DNA from 3 places in the Nocardioides marinus genome. Region 1 is predicted to be linked to each of the others. Evidence: predicted binding sites of a transcription regulator. Region 1 holds the regulator's gene; each other region holds the start of a gene.
What was found. Region 1 encodes LexA, which represses DNA repair genes until DNA is damaged. Its sites were predicted from a motif close to TCGAACANNTGTTCGA; they were not measured.
Positions count from the first base shown of each region.

Region 1 (4,929 bases):
GACGTCCGGCAACGTCAGCAGGTCCGCGACCACGGCCCGTACGACGTCGTCGACCAGGACCGCCCGCTCGACCTCGGCCTCGAGGTGGGTCATGGGCACCGCGGGCGGCTCCGCAGGCGGGCCCGCAGGTGGGCCCGCAGGTGACGGCGCGTCGGCGGCCGCGGTCCGCTGGGCACCGCGGCCCGCGACGTCCGGCTCGTCCCCTCGTCCCTGGGCCACCCAGCCAGGCTAACCCCGCGGCCCATCCCCCATCAGGGTCCTCCTGCCCCTTCCTCGGGCCCTTCGGCCCGTGGTGGGCCACCGGGCGCGACCGCACCGCTCGGCGGTTCGCCCCGTGACGCGTGGGGCGATCGGGGACAATGGCGCGGTGGCTGGGAGCGGAGGGAAGCACGGATCGCACAGCGGCCCGCGCCCCCCGGCACCCCACCGGACCCGTCGCCTGCTGGCCCTCACCGCCGGGGTCACCGGCCTGGTCGTCGCCTGGGGCTACCTGGTCTGGGCGGCCATCGACTTCGGCACGACCGCACGCGAGGGCAGGACCGCCGCCTGGTGGTTCCTCGCCCTGGCCTCCCTCGGCGCGGTGGCCTGCCTCTTCGCCGGCCTGTTGGTCGGGCTGCGGCTGCTGCGCGAGCTCGGCGTCGTCGCCCCGGACCCAGCACCCGGCACCGAGCCCCCCGCTCCGCGACCCAAGGGCGGCAAGCGCGCCGCGCGCTGAGCCTGGCCCCGCCCAGGACGGCCGGTGCGCGAAGGTCTGACTGATATCGGTCGAACCTGCGGGTTCGCGGTCGAAGGTTCGACCGCGCACCGCAAGGTCTGACTGACATCAGTCAGACCTTGCGGCCCGCCCAGCACCACCGAGGGGCGGTCCCGCCGTGGGCCCGCCCCTCGTCTTCCCCGTGGTTTCGCCGGCCGGGGTCGAATCGACCGGCGAAGTCTGTGCGCCCCTTCCGGGGCGGTGCTCCCGTCGCGTCGCGCTCAGCTGTCGGCGGGGACCCGCAGCCGCTGACCGGCGACGAGCATGCCGCTCTCGAGGTGGTTGAGCTGCTGGATGGTCGACATCATGTCGCGGACGTCGCCGCCCTCGGCCCGGGCCGAGGCGATGTCCCACAGGGTCACCCCGGTGCCGACCACGATCGTGTCGGTGGGCACCGGCTGCCCCTTCTCCGAGGTCGCGACCGAGCCGCCAGCGAAGGCCACCGCGATCGCCACGGCCACCAGCAGGCCGACCACGAAGACCACCAGGCGACCGCGCCGGGTCAGGCGCAGACGGCCGTCGGTGCCAGCAGCCGAACGCGGTGCCGAGCGCGGAACCGGACGGGCGGAGGTGCGGGCCGGGAGGTGGACTGCGGGAAGGACCATGGTGCTCATCGGGATCTCCTGGGGAAGGCGGAGTGGGTCTGCGAACCGATGTCTACCGACGACCACCGACAGTCCCGGTCAGGGAGGACCGGGCGGGCCTGGGGCCGACGGCTCGACCACCAGTTCGATCGAACACGTGTACGAGAGTAGATCAGGTGTTCGAACGAGATCAAGGGTTTCTGCGAACAAATGTTCGACTGCCCCTGCGTGGGCCGCGAGCCCACCCACCCCGTCAGCCGCGGCGGAGCGCCCGACGACCCTGGGCGGCGAAGAGCGCGGTCCCCTTGGCGGCGACGCCGGGAGCCAGGGAGATGGTGCGCATCAGGGCCCCGCGCCACACCGGCACCGTCCGGATCACGCGGCCGGTCCCGACCAGCCCGACGGCCGCCTCGGCGATCTCCTCCACCGACAGGATCCGACCACCCGAGTGAACCAGGGCCGCTCCCAGGCCTTCGGGGTCCTGCTCGTCCAGCATGGCCGTCCGGACCCCGTCGGGGCAGATCGCGTGCACCCGCACCCGACGCGCCGTCTCGGCGGCCACGGACATGGTGGCCGACACGGTCGCGGCCTTGGTCGCGGCGTACACGCTGTAGCCGGGGACCGGCCCCAGCCCCGAGAGGGAGGCGGTGTTGACGATGTCGCCGGAGCCGTCGCCGAAGGCCTCCAGCGCAGCGCGCATGCCCCACAGGACACCCAGGAGGTTCACCTCCACCAGCCGGCGCACCTGCTCCTCGGAGAGCTCCGAGAGTCGCCCGTCGTCGCCGACCCCGGCGTTGTTGAACCAGGCGACCAGACGACCGTGCCCGGCCGCCACCTCGGCGACCGTGCGGTGCGCCTCCGGGTCGCGCACGTCATGGGCCAGTCCGGCGACGGCGCCGATCTCCCGCGCGGTCGCCTGCACGGCCTCCCCGTCAACATCGGTGACGACCACGGCGTACCCCTGGGCCACCAGCAGCTCGGCGATCCCGCGGCCGATGCCGCGAGCAGCACCGGTGACCACGGCACTGCGCTGGATGGGGGCGGCGGGGACCGGGCGGGGCGTCATGGCCCGAGTGTGCTCGACACGCCGATTCGAACACATGTTTGATCGCGGACCGGATGAGTCATAGCGTGTGAGCACCACGACGCAGGCCGTGCCACACCCGTGCCGCCGCGTCCGCGGGCGCACCCTGCGGGCCGGTGGTCGAACCAGGAGGACCCCCATGGCGACCAGCCACGACGACGCCGCCCCCGGCGTGAGCGCGCTCCCCGACGGCCCGCCCGACGCCAGCGGGCTCACCCCGCGCCAGACCAAGGTGCTGGAGACCATCCGCGACGCGGTCGCCCAACGCGGCTACCCGCCCAGCATGCGCGAGATCGGCCAGGCCGTCGGCCTGACCAGCACCTCCTCGGTGGCCCACCAGCTGAAGGTGCTGGAGGAGAAGGGCTTCATCAAGCGCGACGGCAGCCGGCCCCGCGCCCTCGAGGTCTTCCTGCCCGAGTCGATGGCCGCACGGCGCGCGATCTCCTCGGCCGACGAGAGCTCCTTCGACGAGACCGGGGTCGGCGACACCCTGCCCGCCGCCTCCTACGTGCCGATGCTCGGCCGGATCGCCGCGGGCGCGCCGATCCTCGCCGAGGAGCAGGTCGAGGACGTCTTCCCGCTGCCCAAGCAGCTCGTCGGCGACGGCCAGCTCTTCCTGCTCGAGGTGCGTGGTGAGTCGATGATCGACGCCGCCATCTGCGACGGCGACTACGTCGTGATCCGCCAGGCCAACACCGCCGAGAACGGTCAGATGGTCGCCGCGATGATCGACGGCGAGGCCACCGTGAAGACCTTCTCCCGCAAGAGCGGGCAGGTGTGGCTGCTGCCGCACAACGACGCCTTCGAGCCGATCGACGGCACCCACGCCACCATCCTCGGCATCGTCACCGCCGTGCTGCGCAAGGTCTGAGGGGTACGCCGGCGGCGGGTGGTCTCGACGCCCGCTCGTCGCTGGCGCTCCTCACTGCTCGACCACCGGTAGGCGCGGGGTCTCGACGCCCGCTCGTCCACCGGGTCGCGGGCGGTCGCCTGGTGAGCACCGGGTGAACGGACGGTGCTCACTCCGGCGAAACCGTCACGAAACAGGGGGCGGCGTCGTTGGATGAGTCGTGACCTCGACGAAGCCGCCGACGACGCCCCCCACCTCGTCCTCCTCCCCCTCCGCGTTGCCCCGCCGCACCGTCCTCGCGACCGGCGCCGCGGGAGCCGCCGCGGCCGGGGTGCTCGGCAGCGGCGTACGCCCTGCGCAGGCCGACCCGACGGGGCAGCCCGGTGCGGCCGACGGGGCCGAGCGCGGGAAGGCGACGCACGAGGTCTTCCAGCACGGGGTCGCCTCGGGTGACCCGTTGCCGCGCCGGGTCGTCATCTGGACCCGCGTCACCCCCACCCCTGCGGCCACGGCCGGCTCGGGCAAGGGCGGGCCGGTCACCGTCACCTGGCAGGTGGCCAAGGACAAGCGGTTCCGCAAGGTCGTCAGCAAGGGCCGGTTCCGCACCAGCGCCGGGCGCGACCACACGGTCAAGCTCGACGCCAGGGGCCTCAAGCCGGACACCGAGTACTTCTACCGCTTCCGCGCCCTCGGCCAGAAGAGCCCCGTCGGCCGCCTGCGCACGGCGCCGCGCAAGCGCGCCGCCCTGGACAACCTGCGCTTCGGGGTCGTGTCCTGCGCCAACCTCGAGGCCGGCTTCTTCAGCTCCTACCGCGGCCTCGCGGCGCGCGAGGACCTCCACGCCGTCCTCCACCTCGGCGACTACCTCTACGAGTACCCCACCGGCGAGTACGGCATGGGCCAGGACAACGTCGTCGTCCGCCCGCACGACCCGCCGCACGAGATGGTCAGCCTCGAGGACTACCGCCGCCGGCACGCCAACTACAAGGCCGACCCCGACCTGCAGGCCCTGCACGCGCGCTACTCGTGGATCCTCACCTGGGACGACCACGAGGTCACCAACGACCAGTGGAAGAACGGCGCGGAGAACCACGACGAGTCCGAGGGTGACTACAAGGTCCGCCGTGCCCGCGCCCACCGCGCGTACGACGAGTGGATGCCGGTGCGGATGGACGGGACCGCTGCCCTGGGCGACGGCACCCGCCTCTACCGTCGGCTGCGCTTCGGCAACCTCGCCGAGGTCTCGATGCTCGACCTGCGCACCTATCGCGACGAGCAGGTCTCCACGCTCGCGCCGACACCCGTGCCGGCGCTCGAGGCCGAGGTGAGCGACCCGTCCCGCTCCATCACCGGCAAGAAGCAGATGGCCTGGCTCAAGGAGTCACTCACCCGCGGCGACCACGCGCCGCAGTGGAAGGTCATCGGTAACCCGGTGATGATCGCGCCGGTCACCTTCGGCGACCTGCCCAACGACCTGATCGACCCCATCAACGACGTGACCGGCATCCTCCCCGGCGACGGCGCGCCCTACAACGTCGACCAGTGGGACGGCTACACCGCCGACCGCCGCGAGGTCCTCGGCCACATCCGCGACCACCAGGTCAAGGACGTCTTGTTCATCACCGGCGACATCCACTCCGGGTGGGCCTGCGAGCTG
Region 1 covers NZ_JACBZI010000001.1:503,297-508,225, reverse strand. The annotation lists gene BKA05_RS02560 (ATP-binding protein) at 1-93, opposite strand, end outside; gene BKA05_RS02555 (hypothetical protein) at 368-715, shown strand; gene BKA05_RS02550 (LysM peptidoglycan-binding domain-containing protein) at 976-1,368, opposite strand; gene BKA05_RS02545 (SDR family oxidoreductase) at 1,592-2,404, opposite strand; gene lexA (transcriptional repressor LexA) at 2,562-3,293, shown strand; gene BKA05_RS02535 (alkaline phosphatase D family protein) at 3,493-4,929, shown strand, end outside.

Region 2 (4,929 bases), 1.7 Mb from region 1:
GGGGGCCTTCGTCCTGAGCTGGTCGGTCAGGGCCTGGGTAGGGAGGCGATCCGCGTCGGACTGGAGTACGGACGGGCGGCCTTTGCTCCCCCGGCCTTCAGGGTCACGGTCGCCTCGTTCAACCTCCGGGCGCTGCGCACCGTCACCTCACTCGGTTTCGAACGTGTCGGGCAGTTCGACGCCTCGACCGACGGCCGCCGCTTCGAGGTGCTCGTGCGCCAGGTGGGGTGACCGCCCGGGGCGGGTGGGCACGACGACCGTCAGCGGTCGCCCTCACAGCTCCGTGTCAGAGCTCGGTGGTGCCGTCGGGGTGGACGAGCAGGCGGATGCCGTGGGGGCTGGTCCAGAGCCAGGTGGTGGGGGTGAGCTGGTCGTAGTCCCACCTGGTGTTGGTCGAGCTTGTCGAGGCCGGGGAGGGGTGGGTCTTGGCTCGGTGGTGGCGTCTGCACAAGGGGGCCAGATTCTGTGTTGATGTCTGGCCGGGTGGTCCGCCCTGGTCTGGTGGGACGTACTCCTCGATGTGGTCGAGGTCCACGCGTGCTGAGGTGCGGGTGCAGTGCGGGAAGACGCAGGTCGTGCGCTTGAGCTTGACCCGGGTGGAGATGCGGTCGGGGATCTCGTAGGCGTCGACGGCGATCTGGTCGTGCAGGTCGATGACCGGCTTCACCACGATGTTGGCGCCGGGCATGGTCAGCCACTCACGGACGGTGTCGGCGGTGAGGGTCTGGTGGTGGTTCTCGAGGCGGGCGAGGTGGAGACCGAGCCGGCCGGTGTCGGGGTCGACCTGGGGGGCGCCGGGTCCTTCGTTTCCGCGGAGGGCGGCTTCTGAGAGGTGGAGGTGGAGGACGACTTGGCGGGGGTTGCGGGGTGGTCTCGACGCCCGCTCCTCGCTGGCGCTCGTCGCTGGTCGACCACCTTCATCAGCAAGGTCGAGGGTGAGGTCGCCGCGGCTGAGGTAGCCCAGCGCCTTGGCGCGGCGGATGTCGAGCGAGTCGGTGGAGCCGGCGGCCAGTAGTTGGTCGGCGATGGTGCGGATGGCGTGCTCGAGCTCCTCGGCGTCGGCGCGGTCCAGCAGCCCGGTGAGGGGGACGCCGTTGGCGGTGCCGATGGTCCAGGCGGTGCTGAGGTCGAGGTGGACGTGGAGGGACGCGGCGGTGTCGACCTCCTCCATCTCGCATCCCTCGGGGTCGAAGCGTGCCGCAGCCTCCGCAGCCAACCTCTTGACCGTGGCGAACGAGGCGGTGTGGACGACGTGGGCGAGGTGGGCGTCGACGAACGCCGCGGCCTCGGCGGTGAGGGTGCGGGTGACCTCGGTGACCCGGCGTACCCGCCACACCTGCACCTGGCCTGCTTCGAGGCGGGCCCAGACCTTGGGGAGCCGGTGCTTGGCCTCCACCGCATCCGAGACCAGGGCCCGGCCGGAGTCGGTGGAGCGCCCCAACGCGGCGGCCAGCTCGATGACCGCGAACTCCGAGACCTCGGGGGCACCCGGGCCGGCGAGCTCGAGCATCGTGTCGGCACCGGGCATCCCGAACCGGGCGACCCAGGCGTTCTCGGCGGCGGCGTGGGCGTCGTCGTCGGCGAGCCCGTAGGTGCCGTAGAGGTCGGGGAGCAGCTGGCCGGTGGTGTGGCGGTCGGCCCAAGCGGCGACGGTGATGAAGAGCTGACGGTCGGCGTCGTCGGCGGCCTGCTTCTGCGCGACGGCGAGGGACAGCAGGTCACCGGTCGGGACAGGAGCGGTGTCCTGTGCCGAGTGATCCCGGTGCCCGAGTGCCATGACCAGATTCTACTAGAACAAGTGTTCGAATGGAATGGTCGTGAGGGCACCGAACGAATCTGTGGAGGACGAGTCAGCCGCAACCGAAGCGAGCACCTCGGCGATGCCGGACCGTTCGGGCGGACCGCAACCAGGTACCGAAATCCATGCCTACCGTGAGCACGGCTTCGATGAAGGAAGGGCCTGCTGCAGCGCGAACGTCCAGGCGCCCACCCGCGGCGACCACGGAGTCGAACCGGACCGGAGGGCGTGGCGTGAAAGGGGTTCACGGCAGACCCTCCAGTCGCCCCGTGGATGAGGTTGCTTGTCGTCGTGCGGGGTCTCGACGACGGCTCGCTGGCGCTCGCCTGCTCGACCACCAGTGCGGTCGCTGACGCTCCTCGCACCTCGACCAGCGGAAGGGGACGGCGTTGGCGCGCCTCCTCGATTCGTGTGGGCGCACCGAAAGGCCGGCAGCTCGTGGCTGCCGGCCTTTCGGTGGTACGCGTGAGGCCCTAGTTGGTAGAGCCGTACACCACGACAGGTGCGTTGACGTTCGCAGGGGAGTCACCCTGCGGGCTCGTCTGCGACGAGACGACGCCGACCACCGTGATGGTGGCCACCGCGCCGCCGACGATCATCGCCGCGACGGTGCCAAGAATTGTTCCCACTTCTCCACCCTCCCTCAAAGGTAGGAAAACGTTAGCAGTCTCACGCCCTATCCGGACAAATTCCGACGAAACCGTTGCCGAGCGCAACGGACGCCGCCCACGACCGAGACCAGCAGGACGCCGAGGTGGAGGGTCCAGGCGAGGCCCATGGCGAGGTACCAGGGGCGCGGGGGGACGGTCTCGTCGACCGCAGCCAGTCGCACCACGCGCAGCACGTCGTCGTCGTGCAGCACGGCACCGGCGATGTCGGGGGCCGGCCCGGGAGCGGTCAGGTCCGTGGCCACGGCACCGACGCCCAGGGCACCGAGCGCCGCCGCCCGCGCCTGCGGTGTGGGGCTCTCCAGGGCCGCGCGGACCCGGCGTACCCGTGGGTCCTCCCCCGCGATCACCACGTCGTCGACGACCAGCTCGTCGGAGGCGACGGGCACCGGGACCAGCACCCGCCCCAGCGGGTCGAGGACCTTGCGCCCGTCGTTCCACCCCGGTTGCCGATAGCTCGACAGGGGCAGGACCAGCACGTCGCCGGGCGCGTCGCCCAGAGCGCTGCGCGCGGCGGCGTACGCCGCGGGGTAGTCGACTGCGCCCAGGCGGCCACCGGCACCCCAGGCCCCGTCGGGCAGGACCGTGACCGGCCAGACCACCAGGACCACCGCCAGGGAGACCCGGGCGGCCAGGGGCCAGCGGGCGCCGGACCAGTCCCAGGCAGCGTCGACGGCCACGGCGACCAGGGCCACCAGCAGCGGGACGCACAGGACCAGCAGGCGGGAACCGTCACGCAGCACTCCCCCACCCGGTACGACGGCGGCGAGCACGCCGAAGGGGCCGGGAGCCAGCCACGTGAGGATCGCCAGCACCCACCCGACGGCCCACAGCAGCACCAGCGGGGTCCACGGCACCGCCGGCTCCGTGCCTCTGCGCCGGACCACGGCGATGCCCAGCACGAGCAGCGCTGCCAGGACGACCAGGGCGACCAGGGTCGCCGGGCCGGTCCTGCTGACAGGCACCACCTCGGCGTTCCAGACCCCGCCGAGGGTCAGCGCAGCCAACGGACCGGGGAGGGGCCCCTCGTCAGAGAGCGCGAACAGGCGGGCAGCCGCGGGGTCGGTGACGGCGTCGCGCACGTGCAGCAGCCCGGAGACCAGCCAGGGCGCCTGGGCCGCACCGGCCAGCAGCAGCCCGCGACCCCAGGGGCGCCGGCCCCCGGGACCGACCAGCAGCACGACCAGCAGCGCCAGGGACGTCGCGAGCCCGGCGCTGACGCTCAGGCTGCCCATGAGGACCGCGAGCAGCAGCCACCACGGGGCACGCCCGGTGGCGCGCCAGCGCAGGGCACCCAGGAGGACCCAGGGCAGCGCGGCGTACCCGACGAGGACCGGCCAGTGACCGAGCACGAGCCGCTCGACGACGTACGGGTTCCACTGCCACAGCGTCACCGCAGCCAGCCGGGCGACCAGCCCGACACGGGGCAGGAGCCGGTCGATACCCGCGGTGCCCCCGAGCAGGACACCCACGAGCACCAGCTTCTGCAGCAGTATCCCCGGCACGAGCTCGTCGAGCACCGCCACCCACGCATCGCTCGGCACGGCCCGAGGAAGCCCGCTGCCCAGCCCGAGCACGTCGGCGCGCACGGCCAGGTCGCGGACCCAGACCATGTCGTAGGACAGGACGTAGCCCGGAGCCAGGGCCGGCCCCAGGAGCAGCAGCGCCAGGACGAGTGACCAGACGGCGACCACGACACGCTGCCAGGCCGCACGCGGATCCGGGGTCACCACCGGAGGAGCAAAGCACGTCCGCCCGTCGCTCGCCTTTTCTCCGGCGTTGGCCGACACTTCCCCGGGCGGACAGGACCTCACCTAGTCTCACAGGGTGACGACCACGACTGAGCGGGCCTCGGGGGCCCCAGGCGGACCGGAGGGCGGTCGACGGCTGCCCGACCTGCGCACGCTGCTGCGCAGCAGCGCCGGAATCGCCGTGGCGATGGCGGTCATGAACGTCGCGACGTACGCGTTCCAGATGATCTCCGCCCGGCTGCTCGGGCCCACGGAGTACGGCGCCGTCGCCTCGCTCATGGCGCTGCTCATGGTCGTCGCCGTCCTCCAGCTCGGGCTCCAGGCCACGGGTGCCCGCCGCATCTCGGCCGAGCCCGAGCACGTGGGCCAGATCGAGCGCATGGTCCTGCGCGTCACCTACCGCGCGGCCCTCGGGCTGGGCCTGCTGATGCTCGTGCTGGCGCCCGTGGTCCACCAGGTGCTGCGCCTGGACTCCGTCGTCCCGGCGGTCCTGCTGGCGGTCTCCGCGGTGCCGCTGACGATCATGGGCGGCCAGGCCGGCGTGCTCCAGGGCGAGCGTCGGTGGTTCTCGCTGGCGGGCATCTACCTGGCGATGGGGCTGGGTCGGGTGGTGGTGGGCACGATCTGCATCGTCGTCTCCCCCACCGAGTCCGCCGCCATGCTCGGCGTGATGATCGCGATGTTCGCCCCCGCGATCGTGGGGTGGCTGGCC
Region 2 covers NZ_JACBZI010000001.1:2,165,860-2,170,788, forward strand. The annotation lists gene BKA05_RS10270 (GNAT family N-acetyltransferase) at 1-231, shown strand, start outside; gene BKA05_RS10275 (HNH endonuclease signature motif containing protein) at 287-1,777, opposite strand; gene BKA05_RS20040 (hypothetical protein) at 2,272-2,397, opposite strand; gene BKA05_RS10280 (MmpA family trehalose lipid delivery protein) at 2,475-4,199, opposite strand; gene BKA05_RS10285 (lipopolysaccharide biosynthesis protein) at 4,294-4,929, shown strand, end outside.
Region 2: BKA05_RS10275 (HNH endonuclease signature motif containing protein) is a predicted target of LexA. The motif match lies at 1,791-1,806, and genes of this name have one in related genera.

Region 3 (4,929 bases), 320 kb from region 1:
ACCGCTGGCGCTGGGAGAGCCGGCTCTTCGAGGGTCGCTACGACGACGCGCCCGCCTCCGAGCGGCCCGTGTACGGCGCCTGGAACCGGGCGGGCGACCCGTACGGCGGAGCCGTCCGTTTCGGCTCCGCCCATCTCCGGCTGCGGCCCGAGGTCACTGCGCGCAGCACCTTCTGCTTCCCCGACTCGGTCTTCGAGCCGGTCGACGTCGGCGGGCCGGACCAGTTGCCACACCTGTGCCGGCTGGCCGAGGAGTCCGGCATGGACGAGCTGGACGACTGCGTCGAGGCCCATGTGCACGGGGGCGTGAGGTTCGATCGGGACGTCGAGGCCGTGGTCCTCGACCCTTGTTTCGCGGACACCGAGGTCGAGGCGGCGGCTCACCGGCTCGGCTGCGCTGTCGAGTTCCATCCCGGCTTCTCGGTCTCTCCTGACGCCATCGACCCGGACTACCGCGGTGCACACATCGTCAGGTTGGCCAGGACGCTGGGCGACCGGCTCACCCCGGACCTCGTGGGGCGGGCAGCGCGGGCAAGCCAGCACCCCGCCCAGCACGTGAAGCAGGTGTGGCACTGCCTGGCACGCTTCGGCCGACAGCTCCCCGGCTGACGCAGAGCGCGTCCGAACCTCAGAGCTCGGTGGTGCCGTCGGGGTGGACGAGCAGGCGGATGTCGTGGGGGCTGGTCCAGAGCCAGGTGGTGGGGGTGAGCTGCTGGTAGTCCCACCTGGTGCTGGTCGAGCTCGGGGATGGGTGGGTCTTGGCTCGGTGGTGGCGTCTGCACAGGGGGGCGAGATTGGCTGTTGATGTTTGCCCGGGTGGTCCACCTTCGTCGGGTGGGACGTACTCCTCGATGTGGTCGAGGTCGACCTTGGCTGAGGTGCGGGTGCAGTGCGGGAAGACGCAGGTAGGGCGCTTGAGCTTGACGCGTTGGCTGATGCGGTCGGGGATCTCGTAGGCGTCGACGGCGATCTGGTCGTGCAGGTCCACGACCGGCTTCACCACGATGTTGGCGCCGGGGACGGCGAGCCACTCGCGGACGGTGTCGGCGGTGAGGGTCTGGTGGTGGTTCTCGAGGCGGGCGAGGTGGAGACCGAGCCGGCCGGTGTCGGGGTCGATCTCTGGGGTGCCGGGTCCTTCGTTTCCGCGGAGGGCGGCGTCTGAGAGGTGGAGGTGGAGGACGACCTGGCGGGGACGGCTCGAGCGGGGTGGTCTCGACGCCCGCTCCTCGCTGGCGCTCGTCGCTGCACGACCACCTGGCTCGGCCGGTGAGGTGTCGAGGTCGAGGGTGAGGTCTCCGCGGCTGAGGTAGCCCAGGGCCTTGGCGCGGCGGACGTCCAACGAGTCGGTGGATCCGGCGGCGGCGAGCTGGTCGGCGATGGTGCGGATCGCTGCCTCGAGCTCTTCGGCATCGGCACGGTCGAGCAGACCCGACAGGTGGACACCGTTGGCGGTGCCGATCGACCAGGCGGTGGTGAGGTCGAGGTGGACGTGCAGGGACGCTGCGGTGTCGACCTCTTCCATCTCAGCCATCTCGGGGTCGAACCGTGCGGCTGCTTCGGCGACGAGCCGCTTGACGGTGGCGAAGGAGGCGGTGTGGACGACGTGGGCCAGGTGGGCGTCGACGAACGCGGCGGCCTCGGCGGTGAGGGTGCGGGTGAGGTCGGCGACCCGGCGTACCCGCCACACCTGCACCTGGCCGTCGACCAGGCGCTGCCAGCACTTCGGCAGCCGGTAGCGGGCCTCAACGGCATCGGACAGCAGCATCCGCCCCGAGTCGGTGGAGCGGCCGAGGGCGGCGGCGAGCTCGATGACCGCGAACTCGCTGACCTCGGGGGCACCGGGGCCGGCGAGCTCGAGCATGGTGTCGGCACCCGACATCCCGAACCGGGCGACCCAGGCGTTCTCGGCCTCGGTCAGTGCGTTGTCGTCGGGCAGACCGTAGGTGCCGTAGAGGTCGGGGAGCAGCTGACCGGTGGTGTGGCGGTCGGCCCAGGCGGCGACGGTGATGAAGAGCTGCCGGTCGGCGTCGTCGGCGGCCTGCTTCTGCGCGACGGCGAGGGACAGCAGGTCACCGGTCGGGACAGGAGCGGTGTCCTGTGCCGAGTGATCCTGGTGCCCGAGTGCCATGACCAGATTCTACTAGAACAAGTGTTCGAACGGAATGGTCGTGAGGGCTCCGAAGTGAATCTGTGGAGGACGATCCAGCCGCAACCCAAGCGAGCACCTCAGCAATGCCGGACCGTTTGACCGGACCGCAACCAGGTACCGAAATCAATGCCCACCGCAAGCACGCCTTCGTCAAATGAAGGACCTGCTGCAGCGCGAACGTCCAGGCGCCCACCCACGCCGACCACGGAGTCGAAGCGGACCGGAGGGCGTGGCGTGAGAGGGGGTCACGACAGACCCTCCAGTCGCCCCGTGGGGGAGGTTGCTTTGGCGGCGTACGGGGTCTCGACGACGGCTCGCTGGCGCTCGCCTGCTCGACCACCAGTGCGGTCGCTGACGCTCGCCTGCTCGACCACCAGGGGGCTCGACCAGCGGAGGGGCGGAGGACTCAGCAGGCGGAGGCCAGGTCGCCGGCCTGGTTGGCGGCATACCCCTGCGACAGCGAGCCGAGCGAGCCGCCGGTGACGGGGGCGTCGGCGTTCTTCTTGGAGGTCTTCCCGTTCGACGGGGCGGCGGTGCCCTCGGCCTTCTCGATCGCGGCGGTCACCTTCCGGTGCACGAGGTCGATGTCGGGGTCGGCGGTGTTCACCATCGGCGGGACGATCGAGAGCGTCGAGATCTTCTGGGACTTCGCCTTCAGCGCCAGCTCGAGGAAGGTGTCGACCTCGGAGGCGGGGACGTTGGTCGAGATCAGCTCGGAGGAGGCCTGGGCGATGGACTGGAAGTTGCGCAGCGCGACGCTGGGGCTGACCTGCTGGAGCATCGCGTTCATGACGCACTTCTGCCGCGCCATGCGCGAGTAGTCGTCGGAGTCGTAGCGGGCCCGGGCGTACCAGAGCGTCTCGAAGCCGGAGAGCTTGCGCGTGCCGGGCTCGATGTAGCGGAAGAAGTCGTCGTGGGGCAGGCCGACGGGGATGGCCTGGCGGACGTTCAAGGTGATGCCGCCGACGGCGTCGACGAGGTCCTTGAACCCCTGCAGGTTGACCATCGCCCAGTAGTTGATGCGCAGGCCGGTGATGCCCTCGACGGCGGAGATGGTGGCGTCGATGCCCGGGTTGTCGCTGCCCTCGAAGAGCTCGGTGTTGTCCTGGGCCCAGGTGCTGACGCCGTTGAGGTAGTCGGCGTCGAAGCCCTCGGGGAACTGCTCGGCCATGACAGAGCCCTCCTCGAAGGGGAAGTTCTGCATGTTGCGCGGCAGGGAGACCAGCACCGTGCGCCCGGTGACCTCGTCGATCGAGGCGACGGTCAGGGAGTCGGGGCGCAGGCCCCAGCGCCCGGCACCGGAGTCACCGCCGAGCAGCAGGACGTTGAAGCGGCCGTGGTGGGCGTCGGTGACCTGCCCCGAGCCGAACATCGTGAGCATCAGGTCGCGCTGGACGCCGACCACGTGCGCACCGAAGAGCAGCGCGCCTGCGACGGAGAGGCACAGCACGCCGTTGACGCCCACGGCCGCGCGCCGGTGCGCCAGCCCGAGGGTGAGCGGCTGACCCAGGCGCCAGGCGTCCATGAACAACAGGGCCCACCCGATCGCGCCGACCAGCAGGGCCAGGCGCAGCAGCAGCAGGAACCAGGGGGTGGAGCCGAGGGTGAGCGCGAGCCCGTGGTCCAGCGCCACCGCGACCCCGCCGACGAGCACCAGCAGCCACATCGCCACCCAGGTCCGGAGCGCGACGAGCCCGACGCGCCGGTTGCCGCCCGCGGCCAGCTGCGCCGAGCCGGGCGCCAGCAGCGTCATCACCATCAGCGAGAGGGCGCGACGGAACCGGATCCGCGCGGCACGCTCGGCGACCGAGGTGCGCGCTGCCTGGACGGGCGACCCGGGGGAAGGGACGGGCATGCCCAGCAGTATCACCAGTCACAGGCGCCCCACGGGTCTCGACACGCGGGTCGCGCCTTCGTCCCTCAGCCGCGCCGCTCGCTCGACCACCATCAGGAAGTCCGCTGACGCGTCCTTCCTAGGCGCGCCGACCCGCCTCGATCTCGGCCTTGCGCGCCAGCCGGTGGGCCCGACGGATCTCGGCCTCCCGGTGCCGGCGCAGGTCGTCGGCGGTGTCAGGGACCAGCGGCGGCACCTCGCGAGAACGCCCGTCCTCGTCGATGGCGACGAACACGAAGTACGCCGACGCGACGTGCAGGCCGTCGGCGCTCGGGTCGTTCCAGGGCTGCGCCTCGACGCGCACACCGATCTCCATGGAGGAGCGCCCCGCCCAGTTGACCTGCCCCAGCGTGCGGACGATGTCGCCCACGTGGACCGGGGCCAGGAAGACCATCTCGTCCAGTGCCGCCGTGACGGCCGGGCCGCCGCTGTGCCGCTGCGCGACCGCACCCGCGGTGGAGTCCGCGAGCTTCACGATCTCGCCACCGTGGACGTTCCCGAGCAGGTTGGCCTGCGGGGAGTGGGTCATCACCGCCAGGGAGACCCGGGCGAAGGCCGGGGACCGCGCGTCGAGGGAGGCCACAGGCACGCACGGTAGCGTCCCGGCCATGACGGAGCGTCCCCCCACCGGCGGCGATGGCGAGAAGCCGCCCTACGACTGGCTGTACGGCGCCCAGGGTCGTCCCGCCGACGGCACCGGCGCCGACCCCGATGCCACCCGCCGCATCCCGGTGCAGCCTCGCGCGCCCCGCCAGCAGCCGCAGCCGACGCCCTCACCCCAGCCCCAGCCCCGGCCGACCCCGCCGCTGGCCCCTACGCCCCCCTCGGCGCGTCGTCCGCGGCGCCGACCGCGCTTCCGGCTGCGGTACCTGCTGCTGCTGCTCGTG
Region 3 covers NZ_JACBZI010000001.1:818,822-823,750, reverse strand. The annotation lists gene BKA05_RS03955 (DUF3626 domain-containing protein) at 1-608, shown strand, start outside; gene BKA05_RS03950 (HNH endonuclease signature motif containing protein) at 628-2,127, opposite strand; gene BKA05_RS03945 (LCP family protein) at 2,555-4,003, opposite strand; gene BKA05_RS03940 (acyl-CoA thioesterase) at 4,122-4,625, opposite strand; gene BKA05_RS19970 (LCP family protein) at 4,651-4,929, shown strand, end outside.
Region 3: BKA05_RS03950 (HNH endonuclease signature motif containing protein) is a predicted target of LexA. The motif match lies at 2,141-2,156, and genes of this name have one in related genera.